Regions from separate parts of the Nocardioides sp. NPDC058538 genome, predicted to be linked through region 2. Evidence: riboswitches for the same ligand, from Rfam matches in the RefSeq annotation. Region 2 holds a riboswitch; the other holds the start of a gene.
The links. Region 2 has a riboswitch for glycine ahead of gcvT (glycine cleavage system aminomethyltransferase GcvT). Riboswitches for the same ligand answer to the same signal wherever they lie in the genome.

Region 1 (3,892 bases), on a different contig from region 2:
GGTGCCGTCCTCGGACGACTTCACGACCTCGACCTTCATCCCGGCCATCACGGCCGAGGCGGCGTTGGTGCCGTGCGCGGAGGAAGGCATCAGGCAGATCTTGCGGTGACCCTGGCCCTGGGCGTCCAGGTAGCCGCGGATCGCCATCAGGCCGGCGAACTCACCCTGCGAGCCGGCGTTGGGCTGGATGGAGACCTCGTCGTAGCCGGTGACCTCGGCCAGCCACCCCTCGAGCTCCCCGACGAGACGCGTGTAGCCGGCGGCGTCCTCGGCGGGCACGAACGGGTGCAGGTCGGCGAAGCCGGGCAGAGAGATCGGCTCCATCTCGGTGGTCGCGTTGAGCTTCATGGTGCACGAGCCGAGCGGGATCATGCCCTTGTCGAGCGCGTAGTCGCGCGCCGCCAGCTTGTGCAGGTAGCGCAGCATCTGGGTCTCGCTGTGGTGCGCGTTGAAGACCTCGTGGGTGAGGTAGTCGGTGGTGCGCAGCAGGCCGTCGGGCAGCGCGCTGGCCGTGGTGCGGTCGATCTCGTCCAGGTCCGCACCCGAGACGCCGAAGGCGTTGAGCACGGCCGACAGGGTCGAGCGGGTGGTCGCCTCCGAGGTCGAGATGCCGACGGTGTCGGCGTCCACGAGACGAAGATGTACGCCGAAACGACGCGCTGCGGTGACGACATCGGCCGCCCTGCCGGGGACGGTGACACCCAGCGTGTCGAAGAACGTCTCCGAGACCAGCGGGAGCCCGGCCGACTTGAGCGCGGCGGCCAGGACGGCGGCGTAGCGGTGGGTGCGGGTCGCGATCGTCCGCAGCCCGGCGGGGCCGTGGTAGACGGCGTACATGGAAGCGCCGACGGCCAGCAGCACCTGCGCGGTGCAGATGTTGGAGGTCGCCTTCTCCCGGCGGATGTGCTGCTCGCGGGTCTGAAGAGCGAGACGGTACGCAGGCCGCCCCTCGGCATCGACGGAGACGCCGACGAGACGACCGGGCAGGTGCCGCTCGATCCCCTCGTGGACAGCCATGTAGCCGGCGTGCGGGCCGCCGTAGAAGAGTGGGATGCCGAAGCGCTGGGTCGAGCCGACGACGACGTCGGCGCCGAGGGTGCCGGGCGCCTCCAGGACGGTGAGAGCGAGCAGGTCGGCGGCCACGACGGCCAGCGCCCCCCGCTCATGGGCCGCGTCGATGACCGCCTTGAGGTCGGGCACACGACCGGAGGCGCCGGGGTACTGCACCAGCACACCGATCGCGTCACCCTCGGGCAGACCCTGCGAGAGGTCGGCCACGACGACCTCGAGGCCCATCGCCTCGGCGCGCACCTTGACGACCTCGATCGACTGCGGCAGGGCGTCGGCGTCGATGATGAACGGAGCCCTGCCATTCTTCTGGGTGACCTTGCGGTTCGCCCGGTGTACCAGCGCCAGCGCCTCGGCGGCCGCGGTGCCCTCGTCCAGCAGCGAGGAGTTGGCCACCGGCAGGCCGGTCAGGTCGCCGACCATGGTCTGGAAGTTGATCAGCGCCTCGAGGCGGCCCTGGGAGATCTCGGGCTGGTAGGGCGTGTAGGCGGTGTACCAGCTCGGGTCCTCGAGCACGTTGCGGCGGATCACCGGCGGCGTCACGGTGGCGTGGTAGCCCAGTCCGATCATCGCCTCGCCGGGCTTGTTGGAGGCCGCGATCTCCCGCGCCAGCGACGCGACCTGCGCCTCGCTCAGCGCGGCCGGCAGATCCAGTGACTCGACCGAGCGGATCCCGGCCGGCACCGCCGCATCCATCATCGCCGCGACCGAGTCGTACCCGAGCCGTTGCAGCATGGTCGCCTCGTCGGCGGCCGAGAGGCCGACATGGCGCTCCACGAACGGGGAGGCGGCGTCGAGCTCGGACAGAGTGGGCGTGTCGGACACAGTGGCTCCTGAGGGCATCTAAGACAACTCGTACGCCCTCCCCCTCTGTCACCGCACCTGCGCCGCTTCAGAGTCGCCTGGTCCGCACAGTCGTGGATGCCTGAGAGTTTCCGGGGAGGAATTGCCCCTTCGGCGCCCCTTCGAGAGGAGCTCTCCCGTGCGGGATGGTCAGCACCACCAGCATAAACGACTCGACCCCGAGGCCCCGCCTCCGCGGGGTCTCGGGGTCGAGTGTTACGTGAGGTTTACCTACCCGGCGTTGCGCGCCGCCCGGCGCGCGGAAAGCTCGTCGGACATCGAGGCGACCTGCTCGCCGTCCTCGGTCGTACGCTCGCTGGGGAGCTCGGAGAGCGTGCCCTCGATCTCGCGCCAGACGCCACCGATGGCGATGCCGAAGACGCCCTGCCCGCCCTGGAGCAGGTCGATGACCTCGTCGTTGCTGGTGCACTCGTAGACCGAGGCGCCGTCGCTCATCAGGGTCACGCGGGTCAGGTCGTCGGTGCCCCGCTCACGCAGGTGCTGCACGGCAGCGCGGATCTGCTGCAGCGAGATGCCTGCGTCGAGGAGTCGCTTGATGACCTTGAGGATCAGGATGTCGCGGAAGGAGTAGAGCCGCTGGGTGCCGGAGCCGGTGGCCCCGCGCACGCTCGGCTCGACGAGACCGGTGCGGGCCCAGTAGTCGAGCTGGCGGTAGCTGATCCCGGCCGCGTTGCAGGCCGTCGGGCCGCGGTAACCGGTGTCGCTGGGCAGGGTCGAGACATCGTCGGTGAAGAGAAGGCCCTGCTCGTCAGCCTGCTCCGCCGCGCGTTGCGCGTCGTCGGCGCCGTGGCCGGGCTTCTGTTCGTGGTCGAACACGATGTCCTCCATCGTCTACTCCGTTGTGCGTAACTCCACTCGGGGAATGAACGGCTGCGGCGGGGGGACCACATCGTTGGAGTTACAACAGAGACAACTACAAGGTAAGCGTCGCAAGGGCCCTGGTCAAAGAACCCCTCCGGCGTGTCGCCTGGCCTAACCCTCAGGTTGAACCTGAGGGTTTCCGTCAATGGGACTCGAAGTCCTCGGGCGTGATCTCGTCGAGGAACTCCCGGAACTTCTCGATCTCGTCCTCCTGCTCGGCCGGGACAGCGAGCCCCGCCTCGTCGAGGACCTCGTCGGAGACGACGATCTTGGTCCCCGTACGCAGCGCCAGCGCGATCGAGTCCGAAGGCCGCGCACTCACCTCGACGCCCGAGGCGAAGACCAGGTTGGCGTAGAAGACACGGTCGGTGACCGAGGTGATCTGTACCTCGGTCAGCTCGTTGCCGGTCGCCTCCAGCACGTCCTTGAGCAGGTCGTGGGTCAGCGGCCGCGGCGGCACCACGCCCTGCTGGGCGAAAGCGATCGCGGTGGCCTCCACCGCGCCGATCCAGATGGGCAGGTATCGCTCACCCGCAACCTCGCGCAACAGCACGATCGGCTGGTTGGAGGGCATCTCCACTCGGACTCCGAGCACATCGACCTCGCGCATGCATCCACCCTACCCGCCTCCGGGTCGCGACAGCAGCCCGGTTGACCGGCGACATGAACCGAGTCAGCGGTCGCGCAGTCCCGACTTCACCAAGGTGGCGTGCAGACGGACCGCCAGGGAGGCGATCTCGCTGCCGATCTCCTCGGCCCGGCCCTGCGCTCCGGCATTCCCGGGGCGCCGCAGCGGCGCCACGATCTGCTCGATGAGACCCACCTCGCGGTCGGCGGCGGCCTTCATGCCGCGCAGGTGACGAGGCTCGATTCCGAACTCGGCCAGCTCCTTGGCCGTGCGCGCGATCGCGAGGGCATCGGTGTCGTAGTGACCGCTGCGCAGCGGCACGACCAGCGCCATCTTCTCCAGCTCGGTCAGCAGCGCGTCGTCGACCTCGGCCACCTTGAGGAGCTCGCGCCGCGAGATCCGCATGTTGTCCGTACGCCGGAACGACTCCGCCCCCGGCGCGCCGCTGGGCGTCAGGGCCACCGTCGGGAC
Region 2 (3,892 bases):
GAGCTGGACGACGAGTCGATGACGGCGATGCTCGCGATGATGGGTCAGACACGCCTGCGGCGCGGTGCGGTGTTGTTCCACGAGGGCGATGCCGCCGACCGGCTCTACGCGGTCGTGGACGGCAAGGTGAAGCTGAGCCGTGCCGCGGCCAACGGACAGGACAGCCTGCTGGCGATCCTGGGGCCGGGCCAGGTGTTCGGCGAGCTGTCGCTCTTCGACCCCGGTCGGCGCTCGTCCACCGTCACGGCCGTCACCGACCAGGTCGAGCTCGCCTCGCTGTCGCACGACGACCTGCTCCGCCTGCTCGACGGGCGCCCGAGCGTGACGCGTGGGCTGCTCGCCCTGCTGTCGGGCCGCCTGCGCCGGGCCAACGACGTGATCGGTGACCTGGTCTTCGCCGACGCGCCCCGCCGGGTGGCGAAGGCTCTGCTCGACCTCGCCGAGAGGTTCGGGGAGCAGACCGAGGAGGGCCTCCACGTACGCCACGACCTCACCCAGGAGGAGCTCGCGCAGCTCGTCGGCGCGGCCCGGGAGACGGTCAACAAGGCGCTCGCCGATTTCGCGGCCAAGGGCTGGGTACGCCTGGAGTCGCGTTCGGTGATCATCACCGACATGGAACGGATCGTGCGCCGGGCGGGGTGAATCCGCTGGTCAGAGGCTGACCCGGACCAGTTGGCGGAGCCGGCGAAGGCCCTCGGTGCTCGGCCGTTCCGCCGGCGCGAGGGCCTCCGCGAGACGCTGCCGGACCGGGTCGGTCTCGAGGTCCAGGCCGATGGCCACGAGCTCGCTCGCCGCGTTGGGCGTACGCATGGCCGCCACATGGGCACTGCGTCCGACCAGGTTCACGTGGTAGCTGCGCGGTCCCTGGCCGGTCGCGACGGCGACGGTCCCCTTGACCCGGTACGCCGTCGCCGGCGGCTCCTCGAGCAGGTCGACCAGCCGAGCCGGCTCGATGGTGCCCGGCGTCGTCACGGTGACCGCCCGGGCATGCTGATGAGCCTCGTGCGAGGCGGCCGCCTCGCGCAGCAGCGCGGCGATCGGCAGCTCGTCGGGCGGGTCCTCGGGCACCGCGGCGTCGTAGACGAGCCGCGGATCGATGCGGCCACCCACGGCGTACGCGACATGGACCTCGGGATTGTGCTCCCGCACGCGCTCCTCGATGCGCGCCAGAACCTCGGACCGGTCGCCGGCCGGCACCAGGTCCGTCTTGTTGACCACGACCAGGGAGGCGGCCGCGAACCGGACGGGCGCCGGGCCGCGCCCGTCGTCGAGGGTGTCGAAGTACGCCGAGGCGTCCACGACCTCGATGAGCCCACCGCGGCGTACCCGCTCCACGCCGCTGAACCGGACCAGCCGGGCCAGCGTCCCGGGCTCGGCGATCCCGCTGGCCTCGACGATGACGACGTCGAGCGCGAGCCGCGGGTGGGTCAGCTTCTCCAGTGCGTCGTCGAGGCCGCCGGCGTCGGGCAGGCAGCACAGGCAGCCGCCGGCGATCGAGGCGGGCTCGTCGATCTGTCCGGTGACGAGGCCGGCGTCGACGTTGATGTCGCCGAAGTCGTTGACGACCACGCCCACCCGCGCGCCGGGCTGGCGCAGCAGATGGTTGAGCAGCGTGGTCTTCCCCGACCCGAGGTGGCCGGTGAGGATGACCACGGGAACGCGGGTGCTGGCGTTGGGTGGCACCGAGCCATCGTAGGGCCGCCATATCTTGACGGCCGAGGTGGGCAGACCTAGGTTTGCCGCACAACTTCACATCCGCCACTTGAACCGCAGCGGGAGAGTCCTTGCCCATCCCGGGCGAGGCGCCGAAGGAGCAAACCTCCCCAGAATCTCTCAGGCCCACTGACCGCTGTGGTGAGGCGACCTCTGGAAAGACAGGATCCGCCGGATCCTGCACCCACGGTGCAAATCGCCCTTTCGGGCGGTGAAGCTCTCAGGTAGCGATGACAGAGCGGGGAGGTCACCCGTCCACGGGTGCCGCTGTCGGCACCCACCAGCAGGGAGCCTCCCGCACACATGACCTCACCCGTCCCTACCCCTCTGCATGAGATCCACCAGGCGCTCGGCGCCTCGTTCACGGACTTCGCGGGCTGGAGCATGCCGGTTCGCTACGGCTCGGAGACCGCCGAGCACCATGCCGTACGCACGACCGCAGGTCTCTTCGACCTCTCCCACATGGGCGAGATCGAGGTGACCGGCCCCGAGGCGGGACGCGCCCTCGACCGCGCCCTGGTCGGTCGGCCGTCGAAGATCGGCATCGGCCGCGCCCGCTACTCGATGCTCTGCGCCGAGGACGGCGGCATCATCGACGACCTGGTCGTCTACCGGCTCGAGCAGGAGCGCTACCTGGTCGTCGCCAACGCGAGCAACGTCCACGTGGTCGCGCCGGCCCTGGTCGAGCGGGCCGAGGGGTACGACGCCGTGGTCCATGACGCCTCTGCGGAGTGGGCGCTGATCGCGGTCCAGGGACCTGCCTCGGCGGCGATCCTGGCTCCGGTGACCGACCTCGACGTCTCCTCCCTGAAGTACTACGCCATCGACGCCGGCACGGTCGCCGGGGTCGAGGTCCTGCTCGCCCGCACCGGCTACACCGGCGAGGACGGCTTCGAGATCTACTGCGCGCCCTCGTCGGCCGCTGCTGTCTGGGAGGCCATCACCGAGGCAGGTACGCCGCACGGACTGGTCCCCGCCGGGCTCGCCTGTCGCGACACCCTCCGGCTCGAGGCCGGCATGCCGCTCTACGGTCACGAGCTGAGCCGCGAGACGACGCCCTTCGAGGCCGGCCTCGGCCGGGTCGTCTCCTTCGACAAGCCCGACGGCTTCGTCGGCGATGCCGCCCTGGCCGTACGCCGTGACGAGGGTCCGCGCAGCGTGCTCGTCGGCCTGGTGGCCGCCGGGCGCCGGTCCCCGCGGGCCGGTTACGCCGTCGTCGACCCGGCCACCGGTGACGAGATCGGCACCGTGACCAGCGGCTCCCCGTCGCCGACCCTCGGTCGTCCCATCGCGATGGCGTATGTCAGGCCTGACCTCGCCGCCGCCGGCGCCAAGGTCCACGTCGACGTGCGCGGCAGCCGCGAGGACGCCGAGATCGTCGACCTTCCCTTCTACTCCAAGAAATGAGCCGAGAAATGAGCACCGCCATGAGCAACCCGACCCACCTGTCGTACACCGCGGAGCACGAGTGGATCGAGACCCGCGGCGACGTCGCGCGCGTCGGCGTCACCGCCTTCGCCACCGAGGCCCTGGGCGACATCGTCTTCGTCGAGCTGCCCGAGGTGGGCAGCAAGATCACCGGGGGAGAGAGTTGCGGCGAGCTGGAGTCGACGAAGTCGGTCAGCGACCTCTTCGCGCCCGCCGACGGCGAGATCCTCGAGATCAACTCGGCCGTCGTCGAGGATCCCGCGCTGATCAACAGCGACCCGTTCGGCGCCGGCTGGCTCTTCGAGATGCGTGTCTCTGGTGCTCCCGACCTGCTCGACGCCGCGGCCTACGACGCCTTGATCGAGGAGTGAAACGTCGTGACCGCTGATCTCAGCGGCGCCCCCGCTCCGGTCGTGGCGATGACCTTGAGCACCTTCGACCTGTACTCGATCGGGATCGGGCCGTCCTCCTCCCACACCGTGGGACCGATGCGGGCGGCGAAGATCTTCGTCGATGGCCTCGTCGAGGACGGGCAGCTGGACGCGGTCACGCGGGTGAAGGCCGAGCTGTTCGGGTCGCTCGGCGCGACCGGACACGGGCACGGCTCGGAGGGCGCGGTCCTGCTCGGCCTCGAGGGTGAGGAGCCGGCGACCGTCGACACCCGGGGATCGTCCGCGCGGGTGGCGGCCATCCGCGAACGCGGGGAGTTGTCGCTGGGCGGTCACCACCCGATCCGCTTCGATAGCCAGAC

Region 1: linked by a shared signal. The riboswitch ahead of gcvP (aminomethyl-transferring glycine dehydrogenase) and the one ahead of gcvT (glycine cleavage system aminomethyltransferase GcvT) in region 2 are both predicted to bind glycine.

What each region holds. Positions count from the first base shown of each region.
Region 1 is NZ_JBHXNY010000049.1:27,193-31,084, reverse strand. Features, by position in the region: gene gcvP (aminomethyl-transferring glycine dehydrogenase) at 1-1,911, opposite strand, end outside; glycine riboswitch at 1,971-2,061, opposite strand; gene ACFWQC_RS26350 (MerR family transcriptional regulator) at 2,143-2,760, opposite strand; gene ACFWQC_RS26345 (bifunctional nuclease family protein) at 2,936-3,403, opposite strand; gene ACFWQC_RS26340 (MerR family transcriptional regulator) at 3,467-3,892, opposite strand, start outside.
Region 2 is NZ_JBHXNY010000054.1:10,126-14,017, forward strand. Features, by position in the region: gene ACFWQC_RS26940 (Crp/Fnr family transcriptional regulator) at 1-642, shown strand, start outside; gene ACFWQC_RS26945 (CobW family GTP-binding protein) at 652-1,683, opposite strand; glycine riboswitch at 1,764-1,859, shown strand; gene gcvT (glycine cleavage system aminomethyltransferase GcvT) at 2,017-3,120, shown strand; gene gcvH (glycine cleavage system protein GcvH) at 3,141-3,512, shown strand; gene ACFWQC_RS26960 (L-serine ammonia-lyase) at 3,561-3,892, shown strand, end outside.